Regions from separate parts of the Paenibacillus sp. YSY-4.3 genome, predicted to be linked through region 2. Evidence: riboswitches for the same ligand, from Rfam matches in the RefSeq annotation. Region 2 holds a riboswitch; each other region holds the start of a gene.
What was found. Region 2 has a riboswitch for thiamine pyrophosphate ahead of thiC (phosphomethylpyrimidine synthase ThiC). Riboswitches for the same ligand answer to the same signal wherever they lie in the genome.
Positions count from the first base shown of each region.

Region 1 (10,049 bases), on a different contig from region 2:
GTGTTCTCCCGATCATTTTCTTGGCCGATTCCCCGACCGCTACAATGCTCTTATTATCTGTATTCATCGCTACTACCGACGGTTCTCTCACTATAATTCCTTTACCTCGAATATAAACGAGCGTATTCGCTGTACCCAAATCAATTCCTAAATCTTTCGTGAAACCACCTAACATGCTGTAATCTTCCTTTCCTTCTGTATCTGGTCTATTATATTACATCAGGCCTTGCTCCTTCAAACTTATGAATTCCCCGTCTCCGATCACAATGTGGTCCAGCACATCGATTCCGACGATTTCTCCGGCTTTGCATAGGCGCCGGGTCATCCGGATATCCTCCGGGCTTGGCGTCGGGTCTCCACTAGGATGATTATGGGCGCATACGACAGACGCACTGCTGCATTTAATCGCTGCGCGAAACACTTCTCGCGGATGGACGATCGAGGAATTCAAGCTTCCCATGGAAAGCGTCTCCTGAGCAATGATATGATTTTTTGTATTCAAAAATAAACAGACAAAATGTTCCTTCTGCAAATAACGCAGCTGCTCCATCAGCAAATCCGCTGCATCCCGCGGGCTGCGAATGACCTGGGCCTCTGGCAGTCGCGTCTTCGCAAGCCTCTGCCCCAGCTCGATTCCTGCTTTAAGCTGCACCGCTTTGGCCGGGCCGATGCCCTTGAGCTTCATCAGCTCGTCCAGACTGAGATCCACAAGATTGCGAAGCCCGCCAATTCCACTCAGCACACGCTGAGCCAGATGTATAGCCGATTCATCCCGGGTACCCGTGCGAAATAAAATCGCCAGCAGCTCGGCATTACTGAGCGATCCGGCTCCGAATTGCATCATGCGTTCTCTAGGTCTTTCCTCAAAAGGCATATCGCGCAGCAAATATTGCGGCGTATCCATTCATATCCCTCGCTTCCGAATGATTAGGCATTGGTCCGGATAACCGGCCGCCAGCAAATTCATTACGGAAGGATATGCTTTATCTCTTCCTCTTCTTAAACAACGTACATATGAAGTTATTTGTTACATCGTTTTCGGCTGGAATCGATTACCTTAACACTTGGATTCCAAAACGGCAGAGCATCTCGCTCAGCAAGGAAAGCGGCAGTCCGACCACATTGAAATAACAGCCTTCGATTCCTGTGACAAAAATCGACCCGAGTCCTTGTATCGCATAAGCGCCCGCTTTGTCCAAGCCTTCTCCGGTCCTGGCATATGCGGCGATTTCATCCTCGGCTGCGGGTCTCATCGTAACGGCCGTACGGCGATATTCGACTTCCGTTCGTCCGCTATTCGCATCAATGCAAGCAATGGCAGTATACACATAGTGGCTTCGTCCCTGCAATGAACGGAGCATCGAAGCTGCCTTCGCTTCATCCTTGGGCTTGCCGAGCACATGTCCATCCAAGACGACGATCGTGTCGCTGCCGATGATCACGGCTTCGCGCGATGCTTGCTCAAGCGATGTTTGAACCGCCTTGGCCTTGCGCAGCGCAAGCTCCATGACGATTTGCTCCGGCTCCCATTGCTCCGGTGTAGTTTCGTCCGCTTCGCTTGGAATAACCTCAAACGGAATATGTAAGGAAGCCAGCAATTCCCGTCTGCGTGGTGAAGACGAGGCCAATATTACATGCCGCGATGATGAAGCTGCAAATTCCAAGTTAGGATTCTCCTTTGCTCGGCCTTCGCCCGAATAAGTTCAGAGCTGTTAACCTCGCCATTTTTTGACACTTAGCACTTCATTATTATAAGGTTAATTGATCGGCAATACAAACATAAAAAAGGCAGGGGCAACTATTTCCAATTCCCTGCCTTTCGATTGTTCGTTCACGGCCCCTCTTTGCCTCCGACCAGCTCTTGTTCTGCCAGAATGAACCGCATCGCTTCATTTTGCACTTCCCAGAGCATGGTCTGCTCGCCCTTCTCATTAAATTCCTCCATCGCCTCGACCGCACTGTTCATCGCCTTCTCCATTTCCTTCGCTGCAGCCTCTGCGGAAGATGTCAGTTTGCCCCGAACCGAGGCAGCGCTCTTGGTCCACAACTGATGGCTTTCCCTTAACTGGCCGATCTCCTCCTGGCTCTGGCGTTCAGGGGTAGCTTCTCCCAGAAGAGCTGCCGAGGAGGAGCTCAGCATGTAAGCGAGATCCGCGCTTTGCGCCAAATATTGCTGAAGGGATGCTGCATCCCCCTTATATTCCACGGTAACGGATTCCGGCAAGGCAATCTCATGCAAAATAAGGTGGACACCCCCCGTTTTCAGCCTCCCGCTAAGCAATTTAGCTTCTTCGCGATTAGGGGAGACTCCTGCGTATACCCGCTTCTCATCCAAGGTATCCCGCGCAGCAGCGATGCCTGCGGAGCGTAATTGTTCCTGGGCTAGCGCGACGCCTTCCGCCGTGCTGAATACGCCGTACTGCAGAAAATGATAGCTTTGCGAAGGCAGAACGACCTGCACGAGCGGAGCCTGTTCCTCCGTGATTAGGCTGCCCAGCACAGGGATATCTGCCGCTTCTCCGGCTGCCTCCTGCTTCGGCACGCTAATTCCGGGGATCGGCACCGACATTTCCTGATTGAACATCGACAGAACGACGAATCCAAAGAGCGCCCCGGTCACGATCGCCCCGGTCAGCGAGCCGGCAACCTTCCACCAGGAGGTTCGCGTTTGGCGAAAATAATAATCACCGCCGCCTGGTTCGGAGTGCTCCGGAAATACGGCAATCCCTGTTCCGGTATGATCCGTAAAAGGATCTCCCCAATAGTCCATCGTTTCTACCGCACGGTAAGCTGTGGTAATATCTTTGGGTCCCTGATCCGATTGCTCAGGCTCCTTGTCATGCCTTGGAGCGGGGACGGGTTTTATCCCCTGCTGGTCCCAGGCCCCCTGTGCATGGCGGGCTTCCCGCCCGTGTTCATCGAACCGGAATGTCATCTTCGCCTTGTTCACGATCCGCACGCTCCTTGTCCTCTCTTCTACCGTTACAATATGAATATTTGCGAGAATATAGACCAGTTCATTTAGGCGAGGTCTTTACAATTTAATGGAACTCTGTATAATGGGAACCATTGACAACCGCATAACGGAGAAATGCACTAGGGGTGCCTTTGCTGGCTGAGAGATCGTTCCCGATTGAGGAACGGTTAACCCTTTACACCCGATCTAGATCATACTAGCGTGGGGAAGTGCGGGGAAACGATGAATAGCGCTGCATGTTCACTTTAATATATTAAAGCAAGCACAGGCTTGGATCGATAAAACCGCACTCTTCGGGTGCGGTTTTTTTGTCGTTCCAGGCAATGATTAATTTATCCAAGGGAGGAAAAGTAACATGAACAACAATCCGATCGAGCAAAACATTCAAGCTGTGGCTTGCGGCACCAGCCGCATCGTCGGCTGCCGGTTCTCTTTGTTTCCGATGAGCGACCGGTTCGTCCCGATCATTCTCGAAGCACTGGAGCATACCGACACGTCCAAGGTTTGGGTTCAGAGCGATGACGTCAGCACCTGCGTGCGCGGCCGCCATGAGCATGTGTTCGACGTCGTTAAATCCATCTTTCTTCAAGCGGCAAAGAGCGGCGAGCATGTCGCGCTCAGCGCAACTTTCTCCGTCGGCTGCCCGGGAGATACGGAAGGAGACGTCTACATGTCCGAGGACGATGTCCGCTTAAACGAGGGGAACGACACTTCGGTAGATACCGCAGCTCAATTCGCGCTCTATCCGATGGGGGTGCCCCACTATATGGACGTTATCTATGATGCGGTAAAAGCTGCGGAAGCCGAGGGGACGTTCTCCGGCGGGATTCATTACGCCAGCCGCTTGGACGGTAATGCCCATCAGGTTTTCCGGTCGCTCGAGAACGCCTTCGTCACCTCGAGCACCAAGACCTCCCATCTAGTCATGACTGCGACGATCTCCTGCAACAGTCCATCAACTAAACCGGATCATGTGCAGAGGAAGGGGGAATAAGGATGTCATCCTGGAAGCTTCGCGACATTATCGTTCTCAGCTCGCTGTCTGTCGTATTTGCTGTCGTGTACTTGATTTTCCTGCAGGTAGGTAATGTGCTCGTCGGCTTTATGGGTCCGATGGGATATGAGGTCATCTTTGGCATATGGTTTATCGTTTCGATTATTTCGGCCTATATTTTGCGCAAACCTGGAGCAGCCCTGCTGTCCGAGACGATCGCCGGAACGATCGAGGTATTGATCGGCAACGTCACCGGCCCGATTCTGATCCTGTCCGCCTTTATTCAAGGTCTCGGCGCGGAAGCAGCCTTCGCCGCCGTAAGATACCGCTACTACAACACGCCAGTGCTCATGGGAGCAGGCGTAGGCGCCGCCGTATTCAGCTTCGCTTGGGGCTTCTTCCATTCCGGGTTTGCCGCATTGTCCACGGGTCTTGTCATCTCCATGTTCATCGTCCGGGTTATCAGCGGAGCGGTCATCGCCGGCCTGTTGGGTAAATGGATATCCGATGCGCTGGCCCGCACAGGCGTGCTGAGAAGCTTCCCCATTGGAAAGGCCGCAGCCCAAAACGCTAATCAAAAACGAACTTCGGTGAAGCTGTAATGAATACAGCGCTACCGGATCAAGATACGATGGATAAACCGATTGTTTTGGAGACGAAAGATTTATCCCTGGCTTTTAGCGAGGAGGGGGAGGAGCTAGTATTCTCCTCAATTTCTCTCCGTTTGCACCAAGGCGAAGTAATGCTGCTTCTCGGCCCGGGCGGCTGCGGGAAAAGCTCCTTGGCCCTCTGCCTGAACCGGGTGTATCCTTCAGCCATCGATAGCCTGGTGACTGGCGGCGTTTATCTGCATGGCGAATCCCTCGAAGGACAAGACCCAGGGGAGATTGCGCAGCAGGTAGGAATCGTGTTCCAAGATGTGGACAGTCAATTTTGCATGCTCAAGGTGGAGGAAGAGCTTGCTTTTTGCCTGGAGAACATCGGTTGTCCGCGGGAACAAATCAGCGCAAAGATTGACGAAGCGCTGCAGCTTGTCGAACTGACCGGCTGGCGGAACGCACATATCCATACTTTATCTGGAGGAATGAAGCAGCGGCTGGCACTGGCCTGCGCATTAGCCCTGAATCCGCAAGTGCTCATCCTTGACGAGCCTACATCCAATCTGGATCCGCTCGCCTGCTCGCAGCTGGCCGGTCTCATTCACTCTATTCGCAAGCAGCGGCAAATGAGTATCTTGCTTATTGAGCACCAGCTTGATGCCTGGATGCCTTATGTAGACCGCCTTGCCGTGATGGGTACGGGTGGAAAACTTGTGTACGAGGGAGAACCGCGGACCTATTTTGCCAATTCCAAAGAAGAAGCACAACATTTGGGGATATGGATGCCAGGAGCCGTTCGCCTCCACGAGCAGCTGCAAATAGAGAAGAAGCCTACATGGCAGCCGATCACCAGGGATGAATTGACCGAGCTATGGCTGAGCAAACCCGACTCTGTAAAAAGAACGCTGCTTCAACAGCTGGAGCAAACCGAAACCTTCCAGACTGTGCTGCCTGACGGAGGATCCGCCGATCCAAACGGCCAGGATGGCTTGCTGTTGATCGATAGCCTTTCCTTCGAGCGCAGCGGCGGAAAGAAAATCCTTGACCGGCTGTCCCTATCGATCCCGGCCGGGCAGTTCATTGCACTCGTCGGCCAGAACGGGGCGGGGAAGTCGACTCTCGCCGCTCTCTTGTCCGGGATATTAGAGCCGTCCTCCGGCAGAATCAACTTCTCCGGCCAACCTTTGCCGGATTGGCCGGAGCATGAGCTGCGAAAGCGCGTCGGCCTTATTTTCCAGCATCCGGAGCATCAATTCGTCACTGATACCGTCTATGACGAGCTGGCCTTTGGCCTGCGGCTGCAGAAACTGCCCGAGGAGGCGGTATCCGAACGGGTCAATTCACAGCTTGAGCAATATCGCCTGCAACATCGCCGTGATTTCAGTCCCTTCGCCCTCAGTCAAGGGCAAAAACGCCGATTAAGCGTAGCCGCGATGTTGTCCGAGGAACAGCAGGTGCTGCTGTGCGACGAGCCGACCTTCGGCCAGGATGCCTACTCGGCCCTGGAGCTGATGAATTCGCTGCGCGCCCGGGTAGACCGCGGACTGACCGTCATCATGATTACCCATGATATGGAGCTTGTCCAGCAATTTGCCGATCGGGTCATCGTGCTGGGCGAGGGGAGCATTCAATGGGACGGACGCCCTGAAGAATTATGGGATTGGCCTGAGGAGCAGCTTCGGGCGCATAAGCTCGTCCCTCCGCTCACAGCCCATTTGAAAAATAAGCTGAGATCAGCGCTCCAAAGAACACAAGATACCTGTGGGGAGGTTCTCGTATGATACGATCAGGCGCATTTGGCGGGTTCTTGAATGAAATGAATCCCTCGATCAAAGGACTCACCGTCATTATAGGGGTTATTCTGCTGTCGCTCGCCTTCGACCCGGTCACCATTTCCGTCAGCCTGATTTATATATTGATCGTCACCGTCATATTCGGCCGGATTTCCTGGCGCAGATGGCTGTTCTTGTTCGTGCCCTTCTTTATTATGGCCATCGGTTATTTCTGGACGGCCGCGCTTTTTCCGCGTTCCAATTTGCCGCAGGACTCCCCCCTGCTCTTATCGTGGGGAACGCTGAAGCTGACGGAGGCCGGTTTCAATCTGGCCCTCTCACTCGCCTTGCGCACCCTAATGTTCTCGGCGCTATCGCTCATGTTCGTCCTGACGACGGAACCCGTCAAATTTATGCTTAGTCTCATGCAGCAATGCAAGCTGCCGCCAAAGCTAGCGTACGGCATCCTGGCCGGATTCCGCTTCCTGCCTCTGTTCCGCGAGGAGCTTCGCATTATGCAGCAGGCCCACCGGATGCGGGGGATATGGCGGGAAAAGCGCAATATCCGCTCGATGCTCCATGCTTTTAAACGTTACAGCATCCCTCTCCTGGCTAGCGCTATTCGCAAGTCAGAGCGTGTAGCCGTCGCTATGGTATCACGCGGGTTTACCGGCGGCAAACGGGATTTCTACTGCCAAATGAGCATTCGCCTGCGCGATTGGATGTTCATGGGCATCGTGCTGGCCGGTATAGCGCTGGGATATGCAATATCCTATGCGCTAGGCACCTTGACGTGGTATGGGGGCCAATTATAGAGCGTTGAAGAAAAACAGAAAGGAGCTGTCCTCCGCAGACAACAACTGCGCTTGGGACAGCTCCTTTATAACTTGCTTAGGCCAGGCTCTTGGCCAACTCATGCCCTACCTTCCAAATATCGCCGGCACCCATCGTAATGACGAGATCGCCAGGCTGCAGCCGCCCTTGCAAGTCTTCAAGGACGTCCTGCTTTGTCGGCAGATGTCTTGCTCCGGCATTACTGTTGACTTTGATCAGCTCCACCAGCTTCGAAGAACTGACTCCTTCAATCTGCTTCTCTCCCGCAGGTGAGTAAATATCCGTAATGATTACTTCATCCGCTCCGCCAAACGCGCGGCTGAACGCATCCAATAGGAAGAAGGTTCGCGAATACCGCTGGGGCTGGAATACGGCAATAATCCGTTTTCCGGTCGCCTTAGCTGCGGCAATCGTCGCCTCGATCTCTGTCGGATGATGGGCATAATCATCGATGACCAGAATGTCGCGGCTCTCGCCCAGCACCTGGAATCGGCGTTTTGCGCCATGAAAATGCTGGATCGCCTCGGCGATCTCCGTAAAAGAAATGCCTGACTCAAGACAGGTAATTACCGTGGCCATGGCATTGTAGACATTATGTCTGCCGGGAACCGACAGCTTGACTTGGCCCAGGGGCTGCCCGCCACGGTTTATCGTGAACGTAACCTTCCGGTCCCCAAGCTCAATATCTGTCGCCGTATAATCGCATGCCTTTTCAATGCCGTAGGTGACGACCTCGCATTGCAGCTTCGGCAGCAAGTCGCGGATGTTCCGGTCATCTCCGGATACGATCGCTTTGCCTTCCGGTTTGATTTGATTCAGAAACCGCACGTAGGCCTCTTTCAGCTTGCCGAAGTCGCCGCCGTAATTTTCCAAATGGTCCGCCTCAATATTCGTAACGATGCCAAGCGAAGGATGGTACTGGAGAAAGGAGCCATCGCTCTCATCAGCCTCGGCAACGACGCATTTGCCTTGCCCTGCTTTGGCATTCGTGCCGATATCCATAATTTCGCCGCCGATAATATAGGTAGGATCCGTTCCGCACTGCTCCATCACTAGAGCGATCATGGAGGAGGTCGTCGTTTTGCCGTGTGCTCCCGCAACGGCTACGCCCGTACGTTCATTCAGCAGCCTTGCCAGCATTTGCGAACGATGCAGGACCGGAATTCCCTGCTCCTCGGCTGCCACTCGCTCAACGTTGTCCTTTGGCAGCGCAGTTGAGTACACAACTAAATCCGCTCCATGCACCTGCTCTTTAGTATGTCCAATATAAATTTTAGCTCCTTTGGCCGCCAGCTTCTCCGTTAACTCCTGGGAAGCGACGTCCGAACCGGTCACGGTGTAGCCCATTTCCAGCATAACGCGGGCAATAGCGCTCATTCCATAGCCACCGATCCCGATAAAATGTACATGTTGTTCTGTCGTATTCAACAATATGGTCACCAGCCTTTTTCAGAATCGGTTTGATGCAAAAGGGTTGCCCGCACGTCCGAAATCATATATAGCGTGCCTGTAACGACCCCAAGATCCTCCCGTTCCGTCCGTGATTGCAGCAGTGCCAGCGCACGCTTCCAGTCACGCTCCACAATGACTTCAAGATCCGCCTTCGCCATATCCTTCCGCATTTGCTCCACGAACTGATACAGCGAATCCGCATCCATTTTCTTGCGAAAATCGGGCTCGGTCAGAATAAGCGTATCCACTATTGGTAATATATGCTCCAAGTATTCACGATGATGCTTATTAGCGAGCATACCCATCATCAAATTCAGCTTCCGGTAGCTGAATGCTTCCGGAAGGCTTCTTGCGAGCGCCTCTGCTCCTTCGGGATTATGCGCGCCGTCCAGAACGATACGAGGCTGATCTGACACCTGCTCCAGCCGGCCTGCCCAGAAGGCGTTCTTGAATCCGGACAGCAGCTGCTCATCCTCGAGAACGAAGGCCATATATTGACGCAGTACCTCCAGCACCATCAAAACCCCGGCAGCATTCGTGCATTGGTGCCCGCCAAGCATCGACAGCTCGATATCCATGTTCCGAAAAGGACCCTTAAACTGAATGCTTTGGGTTCGTCCACTTAAGCCGCCGCCCTCATAATGAAACTGCTCTCCGAGCAAATAGAGTGTCGAACCCTTCTCTTTCGCCGTCTCTTTCAGAATGGCGATAACGGAAGGCTGGCTAGCGCAGCTGACTACCGGTACGCCGGGCTTAATGATGCCTGCTTTTTCGCGGGCGATGTCCTCTAGGGAATCTCCTAAAATATCGGTATGATCCATGCCCACATTCGTAATAAGGGACACGATCGGAGTAACCAGGTTCGTAACATCCATTCTGCCCCCGAGCCCAGTCTCCCATACTACGACATCGGGATAGCATACTTCCGCGAAGTAGAGAATTGCAAGCGCCGTACTCACTTCAAACATTGTTGGAGATCCTAACTCGGTGGCAGCGATCTCTTTCACAACGGGAGCAATACGGTTAGCCAAGCTTAACAGAGTCTCCTCTGGAATATCCTCTCCGTTAAACTGGAATCTGTTCGTAAATTTCGTAATGTAAGGGGATGTGAACATCCCTACGTCGTATCCGCACTCCTTAAGCGTTGAGCTTAAAAAAGCGCAGGAGGAGCCTTTGCCGTTCGTTCCGGCCACATGTATGAACTTCAGTCTTCGCTGCGGGTTGCCAAAGTGCTCCATCATCCGCTGAATACGCTCCAGACCCGGACGGATGCCAAACGGTATCAAACTGTTAATCCACTCTACCGCATCTGTGTAACTTGCCAACGGCAGCTGGATTTCTTCCGAAAGATTAACCCCCATGTCACATTCACCTTCGTTAATGTATTGAACTAAAATGCTGCTTCAAAATATGGAAAGGTA
Region 1 is NZ_BAABMC010000012.1:48,237-58,285, reverse strand. Features, by position in the region: gene ACYUJT_RS23685 (rod shape-determining protein) at 1-175, opposite strand, end outside; gene radC (RadC family protein) at 215-904, opposite strand; gene ACYUJT_RS23675 (Maf family protein) at 1,053-1,664, opposite strand; gene ACYUJT_RS23670 (SPOR domain-containing protein) at 1,832-2,950, opposite strand; TPP riboswitch at 3,089-3,202, shown strand; gene ACYUJT_RS23665 (YkoF family thiamine/hydroxymethylpyrimidine-binding protein) at 3,333-3,971, shown strand; gene ACYUJT_RS23660 (ECF transporter S component) at 3,974-4,573, shown strand; gene ACYUJT_RS23655 (ABC transporter ATP-binding protein) at 4,573-6,351, shown strand; gene ACYUJT_RS23650 (energy-coupling factor transporter transmembrane component T family protein) at 6,348-7,157, shown strand; gene murC (UDP-N-acetylmuramate--L-alanine ligase) at 7,234-8,604, opposite strand; gene ACYUJT_RS23640 (bifunctional folylpolyglutamate synthase/dihydrofolate synthase) at 8,613-9,989, opposite strand.
Region 1: another riboswitch for thiamine pyrophosphate. It lies ahead of ACYUJT_RS23665 (YkoF family thiamine/hydroxymethylpyrimidine-binding protein); the one in region 2 lies ahead of thiC (phosphomethylpyrimidine synthase ThiC).

Region 2 (10,049 bases):
GACTCCGCGCTCTTCGATACTAGAATGTAGTTGTAGTTCGTATCCGCGAGTACGACTTTGCTGAAATCGGACAGCACGTAGTTGAGCCAAGTGATGGCCAGGTCGTCATTTTCCGCTTTGCTCGGTATAACCCAAGTCGTGCCAAGGCCGCTGGCTGGCGCCGCCGTTTTTCCATCGATGAAGGACGGAATCGTAAACGCGCCCAGATTGTTGTCCACCTTGTTCTCTACTGCGTCGACGATGATTTGCGAGCTGTAGAAGCCGATCGCGGTCTTCTTGTTCAGGAAAGCGAATTTAGCATCTGCTGCCGTCTGGGAGATGGACTCTTTGGCGACATAGCCTTTTTTCACCCATAGCTCCAAAGCTTCGATCGCCGCGACTACTTCAGGATCATCCCATCGGCCGTCGCCGTACAGCAGGTTCTCCATCTTCTCCCGGCCTGCGCCCGACTCGAGAAGTGTCGAGAACATCCAACTGATCGGGAAGCGGTCGCGCGCACCTACGCTAATTGGCGTAATGCCTGCTTCTTTCAATTTGTCGAACGCTTGGATCAACTCCTCCTGCGTCGTCGGTACTTGAATGCCGTATTGCTCGAACATGTCCTTGTGGTAATAAGCCTGCAGCGCATCCATCGAATGAGGCAGCTCGTAAATATGCTCGGAACCGGAAACGAGGTTATAGGCAAACGGCTTGATTTTGTCCTGCCAGCCGTTTTCTTTGTATTCCTCGTCCAACGGCTTGATTAGGTTGGCGTCGGCCAATATCTTTACGCGGCCTGCGCCAGCATTGATAAGCATGGCATCCGGAGGTGTAACCCCGGATTGCAGAATCGTAGTCAGCTTGCCGTTCTCCACCTGCATGTCGCCGGTCGTCAGCTCCACTTTGATGCCTGGATTGTCATTTTCAAAGTTTTTGACGACGTTGGACCAAATATTTTTCTCCAAATCGTTAAAATAGTTCGGAATCATCAATCTTAGCGTTCTGTCTCCACCAGCCTGCTGACTGGAAGCCCCGTTCGACTTGGCACCGCTTTCATTCTGTTTGGAAGAAGACCCTGCTGGCGACTGGCAACCCGATAATACAAGCGCGAAAATCAAAAGCAAACTAGCGATAAGCTGTAATCTTCTTTTCATGCTGTTCTCATACCCCCTGTTGTTTGTGTCAAGCCGGCTTATGCACAACTATACCGCCTTCTTCTTCCGGTGAAAATGTGACAAAACATTGAAAAAGGTGAAAAAAAAACGGTTCATGAGGACTGGTTAAGCTGACCATTGATTTCAGAAAAAACTTTTGCTAATTTAGAATAATCCTAAAGAAAGAAGGATGAGCGATGAAATTCTACCACACGTTATTCGCGAAATTGTTCGTCTCCTTCTTTATTTTGTTTACGGTGCTGCTGCTATTTCTAGGCTGGATTACGTACCGGAACTCTGCCTCCTCGCTCAACCGGCAGTTGAATAGTGAGGCGGAATCGACCTTTAACCGCAATTTCAAAGTGCTGTCCATTTACCTTAATGACTTGAATCGTATGAGCGATGCCATCGCCATGAGCTCGGTCGTCTCCGACTTCCTGAAGAACAGGAGCGAGTCTGATTATTATGCGTCTTTTCCGAGAATAGACGACATCATGAAGAGCGCAAATTCGATTCGGCCGGAAAATACAGGCATTACGCTTGTCAGCAGCAACCAGTTCGTGTATTACTACGGCTATTCCCTCAATCGGGACAACGAGAACTTCTCCCGCTTCGACTGGCTGCCGGAAGAAGCTCAGCTGCAGGAGAGAGCGTATGTAACCCCTTTGCATCTAAGGCCGTACAGCAACTTGAACAGCGGCCAGAAGGTATTCTCCTTCGTGCGCAAGCTGCACAGCATCGATTTGCGGGCTACAGGCCTGCTTATTATCGATTTCGATCTTGATGCGCTGAGCCATTTGTTTTCGGCGGATCCGGCATTTGGCATGAACGAGTCCGAGGATTCACTGCGTTTCTACATTCAGGATCAGCAGGGAACGGTAGTCTATCCACATAACGAAGCCCACCATACTTTGCCCGGCGATTTATCGAAGTATCGCCTTGTTCAGCGAACGGAGCCGACGACCGGATGGACGATGTCTGCTTATTTTCTCGAGAATAAGTGGTACGAGCCAGTTTATAATATTCGCAAAATATTTGTAAGCGCCATCATCGTCAGTCTGCTCATCGGTGCGGTCGCTTCCCTGTTCATTTCGACCCGCTTTTCGAGGCCAATCAAGCAGCTTCGCCTGCTAATGAAGGAGGTCGAGCAGGGCAATTTCGATGAGCAATTTCAAATTACGGCCAAAGATGAAATCGGCCTGCTGGGGATCGGCTATAACAAAATGGTCAAAAAAATCAAAGACTTGATCGAGCTTGTCTACACGGAACAAAATCATAAGCGGATCGCGGAGGTTGCCGCCCTTCAGGCCCAGATCAACCCTCATTTTTTGTACAATACCCTGGAGTCCATCAATTCACTGGCCCGGCAGAGCAAGGAGAAGGATATCAGTAAAATGATCGTCCTGCTCGGCAAATTGCTGCGGATCAGTATCAGCTCTTTCGAGGAGTTGGTGCCGTTCTCCAAGGAGCTGGAGTACCTGCGGCTGTATCTGGAAATCCACCAGCTGCGGCTGAAGAAGCAGATCAGTTATACGATCCAGGTCGAGGAAGAAATTTATGATCTTTACACGGTAAAGTGGATTTTTCAACCGATTCTCGAAAACGCCATTATGCACGGCCTGGATCCGAAGCAAAACGGAGGCTGCATTGAGGTGAAGGGTTGGATCGAGGACGATGTGGTCTGGATCGTCATTCAGGACTACGGCGTCGGCATGGATAAGGAGGAATTGAAGCCGCTTCAAGAAGCGCTGGCAAATGATTATGAGCAGTTATCGAAAAAGCAGGAGCACATCGGACTGTTTAACGTTCAGGCGCGGATCAAGTACCATTTCGGAACCCGCTACGGCATTATGCTGGACAGCGATACCAACCGGGGAATGAAAGTGACGATTATGCTTCCAAGGAGGGAACACGGATGACCTGCCGGCTATTGATCGCAGATGATGAACGCATTATTTCGGAAAGCCTGAGCACAATGGAGGAGTGGACAGAACGGGGGATCGATGTCGTCGGCACCGCGGCCAGCGGCCGCGAGGTGATCGATTGGTTAGAGCGTACCCGCATCGACCTGCTTATAACGGATATCCAAATGCCGGATATGAACGGACTTGAGCTGATGGAGCATTTACACAAGCATCGGCCGGAGATCCATATGATCGTCATCAGCGGGTATGAGGAGTTCGATTACGTTAAGAAGGCGATGAAATACCGGGCTGCCGGATATGTACTTAAACCGATCGATACGGACGAACTGCTTGCCATCGTGGACGACATTCTAGCAAAGAATACGTCACGGCCGCAGAACATTGAGGAAGCCGATCCCGAGCTGGTACCCATGACCTATCATGAGACCGTAGTGGAGCGGGCTATTGCGTATATGCATGATCATCTGGACAAAGACATCAGCCTGAAGGAAGCCGCTGAACAGTTCCACCTAACGACACAGTATTTTGGACAGGTGTTCAAGTCGGTCACCGGACAGACCTTCCTCTCCTATTTGACGCAAATCCGGATGGAAAAAGCATGCGAATTGCTGAAAAACCCAGAGCTGACGCAGTATGCCGTTGGGGAACTGGTCGGCTACAAGGATCCCCGTTATTTCAGCAAAGTATTCCACAAGACCTATGGTATGACGCCCAGAGATTACCGGCGGCAATTGGTGAAAAAGGATTCGATTTGATTTGTAGTACGACAAAAAGCCTCCTAGCTCCTTCCCATTTCGGGCAAGATGCTAGGAGGCTTAATAAGCTAGCTATCGATAAATGACATTTCCCGTTTCTTTGAACTGCTGTGACTTTTCCTTGAAGCCTTTGGCAATAGCCTCCCCTTCTTCAAGTCCATGCTTCCTAGCATAATCACGGATATCCTGTGTGATTCGCATACTGCAAAATTTAGGGCCGCACATGGAACAAAAGTGAGCGGTCTTGGCGCCTTCCGCAGGCAGCGTTTCATCATGATACTCCATAGCCCTCTCCGGATCGAGCGAGAGGTTGAACTGGTCTCTCCAGCGGAATTCGAACCGCGCCTTGGATAACGCGTTATCTCTTTCTTGGGCCCCAGGATGCCCCTTCGCTAGGTCGGCTGCATGCGCAGCTATTTTATAAGCGATGACTCCCTCGCGGACATCGTCTTTATTGGGCAAGCCCAGATGCTCCTTAGGGGTTACGTAGCACAACATTGCAGTCCCAAACCAACCGATCATCGCGGCTCCGATCGCAGAAGTAATATGATCGTAGCCCGGGGCAATATCGGTCGTTAGCGGACCTAGGGTATAGAAAGGGGCTTCCTGGCAAACCTCCATTTGTTTATCTACATTTTCTTTAATCAAATGCATCGGCACGTGGCCGGGCCCTTCGATCATCACCTGAACGTCATGCTTCCAAGCGATTTGGGTCAGTTCGCCGAGCGTCTCCAGCTCAGCGAACTGAGCCTCGTCATTGGCATCCGCAATCGAACCTGGCCGCAGGCCGTCACCAAGCGAAAAGGCGATATTATAGCTTTTCATGATTTCACAAATTTCTTCGAAATGGGTATAGAGAAAATTTTCTTGATGATGAGCAAGGCACCAGGCCGCCATGATGGAACCGCCGCGGGATACAATGCCCGTAACTCGCTTAGCCGTCATTGGAATATACCGCAGAAGCACTCCAGCATGGATCGTAAAATAGTCAACGCCCTGCTCCGCTTGCTCGATCAATGTATCGCGGTAGACTTCCCAGCTTAACTCCTCGGTCTTTCCGCCTACCTTCTCCAATGCTTGATAGAGCGGAACTGTGCCTACAGGCACCGGTGAATTGCGGATAATCCATTCCCGCGTCGAGTGAATGTTCTTCCCCGTGGAAAGATCCATAATCGTGTCAGCGCCCCAACGGGTCGCCCATCTCATCTTCTCGACTTCCTCCTCAATAGAGGAGGCGACGGCCGAGTTGCCGATGTTTGCATTGATTTTGACTAGAAAATTCCGACCGATGATCATGGGCTCGCTCTCAGGGTGATTGATATTCGATGGTATAATTGCTCTGCCTTCAGCGACTTCCTTGCGAACGAATTCCGGGTCTACGTTCTCCCGGATCGAAATATACTCCATTTCAGGAGTGATGACTCCTTTTCTTGCATAGTGCATTTGCGTCACATTACAACCGGCTTTCGCCCGAAGAGGCTTCCGGCCTATTCCGGGGAAAGTCTCTGTGTGCTCATGATGTTTTTCTGTTTGATATCCATCGTCCTCAGGTCTAGCACTCCTGCCCTCATATTCCTCAACATCCCCCCGCTCCAGAATCCAATTTTTGCGATTCTTTGGAAGCCCTGCCCTTATATCCGTATGGTAGCTAGCATCTGTGTAAGGACCACTGCAATCATATACCCGAACAGGTTGATTCTCCTCTACCGATTCTCCGCGAACCGTTGGGGAAAGTTCGATCTCTCTCATTGGCACCTGTATATCCGGACGCGAGCCTTGAAGATATACCTTACGACTGCCTGGAAAAGCTAAAATCTCGGGGTCTGCGGTGTGGTTATTGATTTCGCTTGCCATTTCTATTCCTCCTTAGAATGAATGGGTTCAAGCGGAGCTGTAGCAGCCGAGTGCAACAAAAAAGACCGCAACGAAAGAAGCGGTCTTTGTATACACAAAGGCTTGAACGTTTCCTCCGCTGGCATTACCCAGATCAGGTTATACGGTCGACAGCGCAATAGCTATCCTCTCAGCCTGGTTGGCCCAAGCTCCCGTTTATTCAATTCACTAATTTATAATATATGGAAAATGAGGAATTATCAACCCTGTACTCTGAAACTAAAATGAGCTACGCTTCCAGCTCCAAGCAACAAAAAACCTTCTAACTCTCTCGCCTGCCGTCCCGAGAATTAGAAGGTTTACGGTTCTTTGACGTGTTTTGGCCAAACCGTCAGATTTTCAGTTCCCCAAGCTTGATCAGCTCGACGACCGCCTGCGCACGACCTTTTACGTTCAATTTCTGCATGACATTAGAAATATGATTTCGTACGGTCTTCTCGCTAATGAATAGTTGCCCCGCAATGTCGCGCGTCGTTTTATCCTGCACGAGGAGTTCAAAAACTTCTCGCTCACGATGAGTCAACAGAAATTTGCTGTTACGATCGCTGCTCTTCAAAATGCGTCACCCCTCCTTGCTCGGGTTTTGTGGTATAACAAGGTTAAGGGATACAGTCAAAACATATTATGAAAAATAGCGGGTAAGCGTGCGATACAAAGCAAAAATGGGCTGCTTTCGGCAGCCCATTGCTCATTTAAAGGCCATAGCGGCATAAATAGCCTTTTTCCAGCCATTATAGAGCGAGTCCCGCTCATTTTCCGGCATCGCTGGTTCGAACCGCCGTTCCAGACTCCAGATGCGCCTGATTTCATCAAGATCCTGCCAATATCCGACGGCAAGCCCGGCCAGATAGGCTGCTCCCAGGGCGGTCGTTTCGCGTACAGCCGGACGTTCAACTGGAACATCCAAGATATCGCTTTGGAACGCCATCAGGAACGTATTCGATACCGCTCCCCCGTCCACCCGCATCGTATTCACCTTGTAGCCGCAATCCTTCTCCATCGCCACAAGAATGTCTTTTGTCTGATAAGCCAAGGATTCCAAGGTTGCGCGGATGAAATGCTCCTTGCTCGTTCCCCGGGTGAGGCCGAATACAGCCCCTCGAACCTCACTATCCCAATACGGACTGCCTAAGCCTACAAAAGCCGGTACAACATATACCCCCTCCGTGGACTCGACTCGTTCGGCATACCTCTCGCTATCCTTGGCCTCCCGAAACATTCGCAAGCCATCTCTTAGCCATTGTATGGCCGAACCTGAGACAAAGATACTACCTTCAAGCGCATAGTCAACTTTACCGTCAATTCCCCAAGCGATCGATGTAATGAGGCCATGCCCCGACGAAACCGGCCGCTCTCCCGTATTCATCAGCATGAAGCAGCCTGTGCCATACGTCGTTTTCACCATGCCCTGCTCGAAGCAATTCTGCCCGAATAAAGCGGCCTGTTGATCGCCAGCGGCTCCCGCAATCGGCACCTCATGTCCGAAGAAATGATACGGCGCCGTACGTCCATAAACCTCAGAGGATGAGCGGACTTCGGGAAGCATGGCCTTTGGCACCTGAAGCAGCTCCAGTAGTTCGTCATCCCAGCACAGCTCATGAATGTTATACATCAAAGTCCGCGATGCATTGGAGTAGTCGGTTACATGCACCTGTCCCCCGGTCAGCTTCCAAATGAGCCAGGAATCGATCGTACCGAAGAGCAGCTCTCCCTTCTCCGCACGCTCCCTTGCTCCCTCGACATGATCCAGAATCCACTTTACTTTCGTGCCCGAGAAGTAGGGATCGATCAGCAATCCCGTCTTTTGCTGGAATACCGGATCATGGCCCGCTGCCCTAAGCTCCTCGCAGATATCCGCCGTCTGGCGGGATTGCCAAACAACGGCATTGTATATATGATTTCCAGTCTCCTTCTCCCAAATGATCGTCGTTTCCCTCTGGTTCGTAATGCCGATCCCGGCCACCTGCCCCGGCTTTACCCCTGACTCCGACAAGCATGATGCGATCACCGCGAGAGTAGAACCCCAAATCTCATTAGGATTATGCTCCACCCACCCGGGCTTTGGAAAATACTGCGGAAACTCGCGCTGCGCCAAGTGCACGATCTCCCCTTGCTTATTAAACAGAATCGCCCGCGTACTCGTAGTTCCCTGGTCTAGAGCAAGTATATATTGTTCCATAAACATCCTCCGCTCTTGAACTTTGGTCATTTTTGTTATTAGCTAAGCCTAAACGTCCCTTCCCCTTCAAGCTCCAGCTTCGTTTTAAATTGCAGATATCCAATAAATTAAACATTCAAAATTAATTCGAAATATTAACCTTATTCTACCTCGTTAGCGGATTGCGTTACAATTGAAAATACGACATCGAGCCGGTAAAGTACTACCGTGACGTTTATTCAGAATAACCATCCACACTAGGCAACAGCAAGTTGCCAAGCACCGTTATCCAGAGCTCAACAAGAAACTTCAGGCACTCTAAATATCATCAAACCAACAGTAACTTCAGGTACTCTAAGCACCTCAAACGCAAAATGTAACATCAAACAACCTAAGTAACTAGCTCACAAATTTCCAGCACCTTTAAAACGTATGTGCAAAATAGCACCAACAGCTCGGTTACCGAGAAGCTAACGGACCCAAAAGCCGCTATTCCTGCTTTTTTGCTGATTTTTTACGATCTTACGGACACATAAGCCTTTAAGCCTTTATTTGCCAAAAACGGCTTGATGCTCACCTATTTTAGGCTAATAGCGGAACTGCGATCCGTTAACGCTGAGTTTGGCGTCTTTTTACATAAATAGCGGAACCACGGTCCGTTACATTACAGCGCAGCACAAAAAAGAGCACCCACAAGGTGCTCAACCGTTGGCCGCCATACAGCTCATTTCTGCTTCGAAGATCCGTTCAAGATGGATCTTGAAATGACGGGCGATTTCCGGATTGCTTTCAAAATCCCCGCCTTTTATATTTCCTTCGCCTCTGCAGCTTCTTTCTCTTTAAGGCGTCCCGCCTCGTCAAACTTGTTGATGACGCGTTCCAGCACTTCCTTCTCATTCTCGTCCAGGCAAGCGAAGTAACGCGTCAGCACTTCCCTGGATTTCTTCCGCGCTTTCTGATACACTTCCTTGCCCTGCTCCGTAATGGATAACAGCACGGCACGGCGATCCTGTTCATCATGTTTGCGTTCTACGTAGCCGTTCTGAACGAGGCGGTCGAGCATCACCGTGATCGCGCTCGGCTTGACGACAAGCGCCTCCGCCAAATAAGTGACATTACAGCTTTGCTCTTTCGCTATGAGCGACAGCATATGAAACTGCGGCCCCGTTAATGGCAGATCGCGGTGCTGCATAATTTCGTTTTGCAGCTTTTTGACGACCATCGAAAATTTCGATTGAAGCCGGTCTATATAGTGATCGAGATTCGGATCCACGCTATTCCTCCTCATCGGGCAATAATACGGATTAAACCCGTAAGCTTAAGCAAATATTAGTGTATTATGCGGTTCATAAAAATACAAGGAACTCCGTTTCAAAAGTGTCACATTGGTGTAATAAAACACCTTGCATTATAAAGTGGAATATTTTATTATGTACTAAAATAGTTTTCATCATTTTTGTAATATTCACAAAAATTATTTTCTTCCCTTTTGTACATCTGTTACAGGAAAGAAGGTGAACCTACATTCTTACTCCTATTCTGCATGCGTTGTCTACACAATTGAGCAGCTTGCCGCCACAAGAAAGACGACTGGCAGAACACATTCTAAGTGCCCCTAGTTCCGTGATCCATATGGGCATTACTGATCTCGCTGAGGAGTGCGGAATCAGTCCTTCCACAGTGACAAGATTTTGCAAGTCGTTTCATTTCAAAGGATTTCCCGATTTTAAAATGAAGCTGGCCTTTGAGGTCGCTCACAAACCTTCAGAAAGCCATTATCAGGATATAATCGCAGGGAATGATCTGCACAGGATCGTGCAGGCCATGGAGGCGAATCATCTGGCTTCGATTACAGATACAACGCGTCTATTGGATATCAGGCAGCTCCAGAGAGCCGTAGAAATACTTTGCGGCGCTAAACGAATCGATCTCTACGGTGTAGCTACGTCTTCCGTCATCGCGCAGGATTTCTACCAGAAGCTCATTCGCATCGGCAAAAATTGCACTGCATTCGCGGATTCCCACATGCAAATCACTTCGGCATCCAGCCTTAGCGAGGGCGATGCCGCACTGGCCATTTCCTATTCCGGAGAGACGCCGGAGACGATAGATGCGCTGCGCTGTGCCAAAGACTCCGGTGCGCTCACCCTATCGTTAACCCAATATGGAAGCAGCACCCTTGCAT
Region 2 is NZ_BAABMC010000001.1:209,106-219,154, reverse strand. Features, by position in the region: gene ACYUJT_RS00945 (ABC transporter substrate-binding protein) at 1-1,133, opposite strand, end outside; gene ACYUJT_RS00940 (sensor histidine kinase) at 1,331-3,052, shown strand; gene ACYUJT_RS00935 (response regulator transcription factor) at 3,049-3,813, shown strand; gene thiC (phosphomethylpyrimidine synthase ThiC) at 3,886-5,667, opposite strand; TPP riboswitch at 5,761-5,872, opposite strand; gene ACYUJT_RS00925 (helix-turn-helix domain-containing protein) at 6,038-6,262, opposite strand; gene glpK (glycerol kinase GlpK) at 6,395-7,885, opposite strand; gene ACYUJT_RS00915 (MarR family winged helix-turn-helix transcriptional regulator) at 8,670-9,137, opposite strand; gene ACYUJT_RS00910 (MurR/RpiR family transcriptional regulator) at 9,413-10,049, shown strand, end outside.

Region 3 (10,049 bases), 190 kb from region 2:
AAATTAACAACTGAGAAATCATCTTATTTATTGAAATTATAACATTTATTTCTAAATCTTTGGTTGTAATTCTCCCTGATTATTTTCTCTATATTAGTGAAAGGACATTTAGAAGAAAGGAGGGAGCGATGATGCAGGTTGCTGATATGGTCACGCTGATCACGAACGTCGGTTTTCCCGTTACTCTAAGCTTTATTCTGATCAAATACCTACTGCAAACGATGGGCGAAAAGCTGGATAAAATGGACGATACGATTCACCTCTTAAGCCAGCAGGTCAAGAGCCTCGAAGCTCATGCAGACACTGCAAAAGCTGCAGAACATGCTGAAACGAAGACTAAATGAGGAAAACAGGCAACGGAAACGGAAGTAGACTCATAAAGCTGCTGCTCGGGAAGCAATCCCCCTTAAAGCATCGCTCCAGGCGGGTTGCTTCCTTTCCTATCATCTTGTTCGCAAATTCTCTAGTCTTTATTAAGCCTCATAGAGTGCGGCATAGTTTGTACCGAAAAAAAGGGGGCATCTGTTTATACATTATATGTGCGTTAGCGGAAAAATATGACTCGTGTATAATTAGACGTATAATTCCAATTTTTGTTTCTAAAACCAAATAACTGATTGATCTTCGGCTTACCTGCAAGCCAATATAAAAAAACTACGGCAAAAAGGCCGCAGATTCCAAATATGAATCTGCGGCCTGCTTTGTGACTCGTACAGTTCTATTGTCGCTCAGCCACATCGGCCGCCTCAGCTACCTGCTCCAACAGCTCTTCTGCGGCTTTACGCACATCCGCCGCCTGCGTGACCGCTGAGATGACGGCAACGCCGTCCGCGCCTGCACGCACCACCTCGGCGGCACGCTCTGCGGTAATCCCCCCAATGCCAACGATCGGCAATTTGATCCCTTGCGCCCGCATCTCCTGGATCATGCCTGTACCCTGCACCGGGCTCGCGTCATCCTTGGAGATCGTCGGGTAGATCGGGCCAACGCCGATGTAATCGGCGCCGTTAACAAGCGCCGTCCGCGCCTCCTTCACCGTGTGCGCGGACACGCCGAGGATACGGTTGCCGATCCGGGCGCGAACAACGCCCGCGGATTCATCATCCTGCCCAACATGGATGCCGTCCGCCCCGATACGAGCGGCGAGCTCCACGTCATCGTTGACGATGAAAGGCACCCCGGCGCGGCGACAGGCCGCTTGCAGCTCGAGAGCGAGCGCAAGCTTGGCCTCCCCGGTCAGCGCGCCAGGGCCCTTCTCGCGGAACTGGATCATCGTTGCGCCCCCGCTTAACGCTTCTTCTACGACGCGCAGCGGCTCCTCCCGGCAGTTCACACTGCCGACGACCAGGTACATCCGCAAGTACCGGCGCATTTGCTCAGGAGAGATGCTGCCGCCGCTCATCGCTCCTGCTCTCTTCTGCGGCGATACGCCCAATGGTTCGTCGGGCCATGCCCCTGGCCCAGCTCTAGGCTATCCTCGATCGCTGCCTGGATATAACCGCGGGCCATCTGCACCGCCTCCAGCACCGGCAATCCCTTCGCCAGTCCGGCCGTTATCGCTGCAGAATAAGTACAGCCCGTTCCATGCGTGTGAACGGTATGAATCCGTTGTCCCGTCAATTCCGTGCACGAAGCTCCATCATAGATCAGGTCAACCACCTGCTCGCCGTCTTCATCATGCCCGCCCTTGATCACAGCGACGGCCGGGCCATAAGCGCAGATGCGCTTGGCCGCCTCGCGGCGATCCGCCATCGTGCGGATGCTCATGCCGGACAATGCCTCGGCTTCCGGGATGTTCGGCGTGACGATCAGCGCCAGCGGCAGAAGCTGCTCCTTCATCGCCCGTACCGCCTCCGGCAGCAGCAAATCCGCTCCGCCCTTAGCGATCATCACCGGATCGACGACGACATTGCGCCAGCCATGCTCCCGGATGCGTCCAGCCACCGCCTCAATAATCTCGGCGCTAAACAGCATCCCCGTCTTCAGGGCATCGACGCCAAGATCGGTGCTTACCGCATCGATTTGCTCTGCAGCAGCTTGTGGCGGCAGCGGGTACACGCCCTGAACGCCCAGCGTATTCTGCACCGTGATAGCCGTAATGGCCGACATGCCGAAGACATCCAGCTCCTGGAACGTCTTGAGATCGGCCTGTATGCCCGCACCGCCTCCGCTATCCGACCCTGCAATGGTAAGTGCTCTGGCTATGCTCATACAAGTTCCTCCCCTGTGGCGGAAGTCTCAAATTCGCGTACCGCGGCATGTCCCTTCAGGGAATGCGGATGCAGCTTGGCCAGCTCGTCGAGGAAGGCGATCTGAAAGCTGCCGGGGCCGATTTCAGATGTGCGCTCGGCCGCCCGGGAAGCCGCAGCGCCGTAGAATGCCAGCCCTGCCGTGCCGGCCAGCAACAAATCCTTCTCCACCGCAGCAAAAGCGCCCAGTACCGATGTCAGCAGGCAGCCTGCTCCCGTCACCTGGGTCAGCAGCGCATCCCCGCCGCTGACGACCCTGCACCGGCTGCCGTCTGAAATGACATCTTCCTTGCCTGTAATCGCTACGACCGCATTCAGTTGCCGCGCTGCCCGCAGCCCTAGCTGTGCGTTCTCATTGTCGGCGCTGTCTCCAGCGTCAACGCCCTTGATCTCGCGCGTCTCGCCGATGAGGTTGGCAATCTCCGCCGCATTTCCCCGCACGAGGGATATCTTTACCTCGCGGAGAATCCGCAGCGCCGACTCCGTGCGGAACGCCGTAGCCCCGACCCCAACCGGATCCAGCAGCACCGGTACGCCATGCGCATTCGCCGATTTTCCCGCAATGATCATCGCCTCGACCTGCTCCTTCGTCAATGTGCCGATGTTGAGCACGAGCGCCCCGGCGATTTGGGCCATGTCGGCCACTTCCTCCGGCGCATAAGCCATGACGGGAGACGCCCCAAGAGCATACAGCCCGTTCGCGGTAAAATTGGTCACAACCACGTTGGTCATATTATGAATGAGCGGTTTAGTTCTCTGAACCTTCGTAAGAAGTGCCGTTATATCGTTTTCAAGTGTACTCATTATGATCTGCCTCACTTCTTTTTGTAAGAATGATAGATTATGCCTTCGACATATAGGAGCCTTCCCCTACAGGGCGTATTCAGCCGTACTCATGGACACTGGCCAATCCTGAACGTTATAAGCCATATCCCAGAACATGTACTCGAGCTGGCAGCTCAGCAAATAGTGCTCGGTCATTTTTTTGCGCTCCAGCTCGGTCGTAATTTCCGCCCATTTGTCCAGACGCTCACAGAACTTAGCAGTCGTATTCGTCCTTGTCGCATAGAAATGAATCCACTCATAGAAAGGATGCGCTTCGGTTGGCTGCACTTCTTTCATCAGCTTCTCACCGATCTCCAGGTAAGTCCATGGACACGGCAGCAGCACCGCCATAATTTCAGCCAGGCTTCCTTCATGCGCAACATTCAGCATATGGCGGATATAATGATGCGCTCCCGGAGCCAGTGCATATCCTTGCATTTGATCATAGCTGACTCCGGCAACCGCACAGAAGTTATTATGCGGATGAACTTCGCTGTTCAGAATAAAAGAAATTTGCTGGTTAAACATTTCGATCTCATCGCGGCTCGAGCATTTGGATATGGCAATGCCGTAAATCCGCATATAAGCCGTTAAATACTCATGATCCTGCTTGACGTAATGAATGAGCTGCTCCTTCTGCAAGTCGCCGTTAGCGATTCCTCTCACAAAAGGGTGTTCAAAAATTGCCTGAAAAATACCATCGGCCTTCTGTCGAAGCTCCTGCGTAAAACTCATTGTTCTCCACCTCCGGATATAATGTGAACATGACCAGGAAGCCATTAGGGATGACGCCGCACATTTTTAAATACCAAAAAGGCCGCTCCATCAATGGAGCGGCCTCATTCAACATCACCTTTACACGGACAGCAAGCTGCTGTAATAAGTGTCAGACATTGGATTCCGACTCCACTTTCCTACGCTAGTACGAACTAGATCAGGTTCAAAGGGTCCAAGATAAGATCTTGTCTCAGCCGCTGACGGCTCCCCTAGTGGACTTCCTATTCATTTTCACTATTACTGTATCTGTCTTTACAAGAGTTGTCAAATTTTTGATATTTCAAATTATTTGCCGCAGCATTTTTTGTACTTGAGGCCGCTGCCGCATGGGCATGGCTCGTTGCGGCCGATCTTGGTGACGGACACCTGGCTTTTGTTCAATGGACTTAGCTGGCGATGTGCCGATCTCAGCTCCACATTGCCGAAAATCCGGTTCATCGCGAACGGAGTATGGCCTCTATGGATCCACAGTCTTGTATGGTTATATACATCGTTCATCAGAGCGACAACGGTATCGGCCTGCTCCATGCTTTGGAATTTCAGACCTCGTCTCTCAAATTCATGGATCAACTCGCCCGAAGTCGCTTGCATCGTACAGGCTAGCTGAATATCGTCGATAAGATAGTCGACCAATTCCGCATCCCGGGAAATTTCCTTCATCACATACGCTCTCAGCTTCGATAGCTGCGGCGTCATCTCGAAGTAATCTTCTTCGGCATATTTCAACAGCTCTTCGCGCTTCGGAATGAAATGCGGCTTGCCTTTAATCTGCGACAACAGCTCTTTAAAATCTCCTTGCGATTCCTCAAGAGACAAATATCCATCAATGATGAAACCCTCAGCTATCGTGTAATTCTGTTCTCTGCTCGTTAGCTCTCCGAATAGCTCCTTGAATCGTTTCTGATCGAGCTGCTCACTGTTCTGCGCATTATAAATTTCAATAAGCTTGTCCGGCTCAATCGCGCCGAATAAGTGGGTTGTAGCTAATATATACTCATGAACGAGCTGCGCACCCGCTCGTTGTTGGTGGAAATTCACGTGGTCCAGCTTGGCGTAAGCTTCTCTAATCTCATCCGGCATGACGATATAAAGCTGGCCCTCGCTGAAATAAGTAAATACGAGCCCACGGTTCATAAGATACCAATAGTGCTCGATCAGAATGAGATTGTTCTGCAGAACAGGTTGACGAAGAAGCGATTCGAACAATTGCCATTCCAGGCTGCTGGTCATCAGCAGAGCTGATTGCAAATGCTCCGCGTCGGTCATATAGGCTGTCAGCGCTTCTATTAATTCCTGCTTTTTCATCTTGGAACGTCCAGGCAAATTGCAGGCCGAAGCAAGCGCAGACAAACGAACCTTCGTCAGATCTTGAAGAATGTCAGGCAGACTTGTCGTTACTTCCCCGATAATCGCATGCTGGATATTCATTTGTTCAAGCATTTCATTATAATCTTCCAAGTTCAGTTCTCCTCTTTCAATTCCTTGTTTCCTTTGTATTTCCCATTGTATCGCATCAGTCATAAATCCACCGGATATCCCACTATTTCGGGCTCAACTACATATACTACCACACAAATGGCGTCTAGGAGAGGAATTCTCAGCAAATTTCATAATTTTCATTAGCAGAAATTATTGTTCGCGGTGTTATTAATAGCATATAATCCCTTTAAAGCCAAAGTATTCACTTCCAAAATATGGACTTGAAGGATTGCGGGCCATCCGTTATCGTCAATGGTTGATCAGGTATCTTCGTCAGATCGTTCAAACATTTTCAACAAACAGAGGTGATATGAACTTGGATAGAGACAACAAGATCAGAGAACTGGAGGAAGATTTACGAAGGATAAGCGAACAACTGTCTGAGCTGAAACACGGCCAGGGATATGCATCATCCCCCCTGAACCCGCCCGCTGAAAAGGAAGCAGTCCATGATCCGGCCCTTGAATCGTCTCTTCGAGCGCAGCAGCAGGGTCAGCAGTCCGGGCCGCCGCCGTGGAACCCGCAGAGCTCACAACAGCAGGAGCACCAACACGATCAACATCTACAACAGCAACAACTGCATCAGCAGCAAGTGCCGCAACACATTCAACAACAGTACGATCAACAAGGGCAGTCCCAAAATCATGGCACCTTCCCTGGCACGCAGCAGTATGATCACCAGCAATCTGACCAACCTGCGTGGAACCCTCAAAACCCGCAGCAGCAACAACTGTATTACGAACAACAACAACAACAACAACAACATCATCATCATCATCATCAACAGCAGGACCAACACGGCCAACCGCATCAAGCACAGCTCCAGAACCAAGCCCCTTTAATGGGAGCACCATATCAAGGCCAACAGCTGGAACTCCAGCAGCCCCCGTATATGAGGCCGCCAGCGAATGCGCCGCGTTCATCGCGCGATTGGGAATACGCCATTTCACGGGTATGGCTGCCGCGGGTATTCATCGTCGTGCTATTGCTTGGCGTGCTATGGCTGTTTATGGCCGCGGTCAACGCTGGATATTTAAATGAACCGGTTCGCTGCCTGCTGGGAGCCGTTCTGGCCGCAGCTATGTACTGGTTCGGAGACAGGCAGGTTCGCCAGCAGCGTGAGGCGCTGGGGCAGGTCCTTCTGGGCGGCGCAAATGCCGTCTTAGTTCTCACTCTTTTTGCCGCGCATATGCTCTATGACTTGATACCGCTTGGCATTGCTTTCGTGCTATACATAATGTCCATTGCCTTTGGCGTGTTCATAGCGGTTCATCATCGATCGCAAACGCTGGTTATCATCGCCTTGCTATCAGGGTATCTGATACCGTTTCTGGCCAAATCCCCGGCTAATCCGTGGATGTTCTTGCTGTATGAGGCCGTCTTCTCCATCGCCATGATGCTCGTAGCAATCCGTTTCAATTTCCGGGCTGCTTATATTGTAGCCATTTCTGTCCTGCATGTACCGCTCTTAATCTTGTATGCGCAAGGCCTTTACGATAAGAGCAAATATCTTTTCTTAATCGCCATATTATTGCAGCATTTCGTGCTATATGGAATTACGGTGGCTCGCCGCTACCGGCACAAGCTGGATCAGATGATTTTGCTGCCGATTGGCTTTTTCCTGCTCTCCCTCTGGATGATCGGACTTTACTCCGGAGAGGAAGGATACACATTCAGTATTCTGATGGCCTTATTGTCTATTCTATACAGCGTTACCACCGTGCTGTCTTTAAAGCACAGAGAAATGTCGCAGCTATTCGCTTCCATCGCTACGTACGGCTGGGTCGTATTCATCGTCGACAGCGTAGGCAAGGATTACAAGGCCAGCGTACTGCTTGTCTTGGGCATGCTCTCTTTCGCGCTCGGCATTAAGCTGAGAAGCCTGCTGCAGCAAATCGTCGGCTTAACCCTGTACTTGTTCAGCGCATTGCTTATTTTATTCAGCCTCATGCCTGCATTTTTCTCCAGTGAGACGCTGGCCTGGTTCTTGCTCGTAATCAGCATGCCAATTCCGTATTTTATGGTGAGGAAAGAACAAGAGCCCAAATGGGTGAATTCACTCTGGAACGTCTTCAACTGGGTTGAGGCAGCGCTTTGTCTCATTTTCGTGACCCAGATTGCTTATGTGTTAAGCAAATCCTTCAGCAGCGATGTCCAGCATTTGAGCTTGTCCGGCGCATGGATTCTTTATTCGGCCGGCCTGATTATCTTCGGGCTGATCACGAACCGCTCCCGCGTCAGACTGGCAGGCGTCATCTTCTTGTTCGTCATTTTGCTGAAAGTCGTCATTATTGATTTGCCATGGGTATCGATCGGCGTAAGAGCCGCTCTCTTTATCGCCTTGGGGCTCGCAGGAATAGCTACCTCGAGACTGCTTTACAAGAAGAAGCAGGATGAGGATCAGCCCGTATCCCCGGATGCATAAGTAAACATTTTCGATCGATTGGCAACGATTTAGAACCGTCTTACAGGCGGTTCTTTTTTCTGCAGCACAACCATGCTCCGCATATAACTATTTAATCGGATTATGATATAATCACGGCACAATGAATTTATGTAATTTTAGGGAGGCTTTACATGCTCACGTTCCAACAAAAAATCCAGATTCTAGAATCCTTCCCCCAGCTTGAACGCCGGGACGTATCGCTAGGTCGTGTCAATTTCCACTATGAAGGCAGCGTTCATGACAAAAAAACAGTCGGATATCATCTGCATCCGAACGGCAACGGCTTTATTTATGCCGGGCTGCTCGATCACCTCGACGTTAACGATAAAGGCTTCGTCAACATTCGCGACTTCACTGAACCCGAGCTTCGCCAACTGGTGCAGCAGTCGATCGATTCGCTGTCCGGACTAAGCACAGGTTATTCCAGTTCCCCCGTGCCTGCTGCAGCAAGCGGAGGTATAAGCGGTATAGACGAACAATCCGCAGCTTCAGGCCATAATTCCGGCGAAGAGCTTTGGCATGACCCGGAAGGTACCAGCCTGCTGCTGAAGCCTGAGGACGATTTATGGTACGTTTACGCCGGATCCATCGTTGAAATGGTTTTCGAGACCCGGGAGGAAGCGGAGGAATATTTGCGCGAGGAAGGCTTTACGCCTTAGGGGAAGGTATGATCGTCCTCCTTATATAACTTCAAAATGCTGCTGCGGCAGCTGCATAACCACAGTCCGATTCGCTATGATCGGCTGTGGTTTTTTTGCATCCAAATAACTTTTGTCAACACAGATTAAAAAAGTGTTTGAAATTAGACACAAAATGTTTAATAATATGTAATAAGGGTGACACAAATTGTTCACAAATTAGTAATTCAGCATTCACAAGGAGCTGATCCGTATGCAAAAGCCAAAAACAGAGTACAAAAATGAAAGCAACCTGTTTGCCTGGATTGTCGCAGTTGGTGCATTCTATACAGTGTTCTATACGACGTTTACGATCTTGGCCATTCACGGATAATATGTCAGAGAGTTTGCGATAGTATATATAATTGAATCCGAGTCCTGTAGCGTAGAATGCGGGATTTTTGGAAAAAAGGAGCTTAAGGCCTTTCTGAGAGCAGAAAGGTCCTTTTTGCGTTGAGTAATCTTAAGCACTGTAGGAGATATTCGGGGAGATTGATGCATTAGCGGCACGGCCTTAAATATGGAGTCGAGTCTGCCCTAACAAAATCGGGTTGACCTGTCCCAACTCACAAATCATTCATTGATAATTTAAAATCGGAATGTATTTTATACAGTTAGTTAAGCTCTTTTATCAAAAATACATGCGATAAATGTAAAACATGCAGTTAGTTTCCCTGAATGGAGCTCATTCTTCGAAATCACTTAAAACTAAATGTAGGTTTTGCAGTTAGTTCCCTCTAACACGGCCAAAACCGCTGAACTAACTGCAGGAAATACATCTAGTTACTTCTCCTGGCCATCTAGAACAGTCATAAATCAGCATCGGACACCATTATAGCGCTCCTTAAAGCCTCTAGCCGAACAGCAGAGCACCTAATGCACGGCCGCCTCCATTCAATCATCGGCACACGGTCGCCCCCCTCGCCGTTAAGTAGCACGACCACCACGCCCGAAGGCTGCCAAATGCGCTTACCTGGCTACCGGTACAAAAAAAACCACCGAACCCGTAGGTTCGGCGGCTGTCTCGTGATCGGAGCGATTAAGCTTCAATCGCGCTGTCAATAACGTCTTGCGGAACTTTGATGTCTTCCAGTTCATTGTGCTTGGAAAACTCGGTCTTCATGATCATAATTAAGGATACGGATTGCCCTTCGACTTCCATGTCCATTTCCAAATGCACATCAGTTCTTGTTGGAAGATATGTTTCTTTATTTACGGCGTTGCTGATTTTGATGCTCTTGATATCCATCATTTCCATCATTGCCGCTACTTGTTCCTCATTGCCGCTAGCTGCCTGGCCCATCAAATTTTTGGCCATTTCTTTAAGCCCGTCTCCGGACAGGTCGGCAGACAATATGTACTCATTACCTTCTTCGGTTACTTTGGCGTCATTAGCAATCGATTTGAATTGCTCCAATTGAGCCTCCGGATTAGCTGCTGCTTCCATTTCCGCAACCATAGTATCAATCATTTCGTCGGGAAGCTTAACCCATGTACCGTCTGCTTGAGAGTAAATCCCATCTTTTGTGATATATTGCTTGATGTCCGTCTTGCCTGCATCCCCCATATCCATCGTCAGCTCTTGATATATAGCGA
Region 3 is NZ_BAABMC010000001.1:19,806-29,854, reverse strand. Features, by position in the region: gene ACYUJT_RS00135 (hypothetical protein) at 132-344, shown strand; gene thiE (thiamine phosphate synthase) at 719-1,402, opposite strand; gene thiD (bifunctional hydroxymethylpyrimidine kinase/phosphomethylpyrimidine kinase) at 1,399-2,211, opposite strand; gene thiM (hydroxyethylthiazole kinase) at 2,208-3,053, opposite strand; gene tenA (thiaminase II) at 3,120-3,809, opposite strand; TPP riboswitch at 3,969-4,072, opposite strand; gene ACYUJT_RS00110 (SEC-C metal-binding domain-containing protein) at 4,137-5,309, opposite strand; gene ACYUJT_RS00105 (hypothetical protein) at 5,780-6,172, shown strand; gene ACYUJT_RS00100 (DUF2339 domain-containing protein) at 6,172-7,755, shown strand; gene ACYUJT_RS00095 (hypothetical protein) at 7,908-8,435, shown strand; gene ACYUJT_RS00090 (DUF6612 family protein) at 9,493-10,049, opposite strand, start outside.
Region 3: another riboswitch for thiamine pyrophosphate. It lies ahead of tenA (thiaminase II); the one in region 2 lies ahead of thiC (phosphomethylpyrimidine synthase ThiC).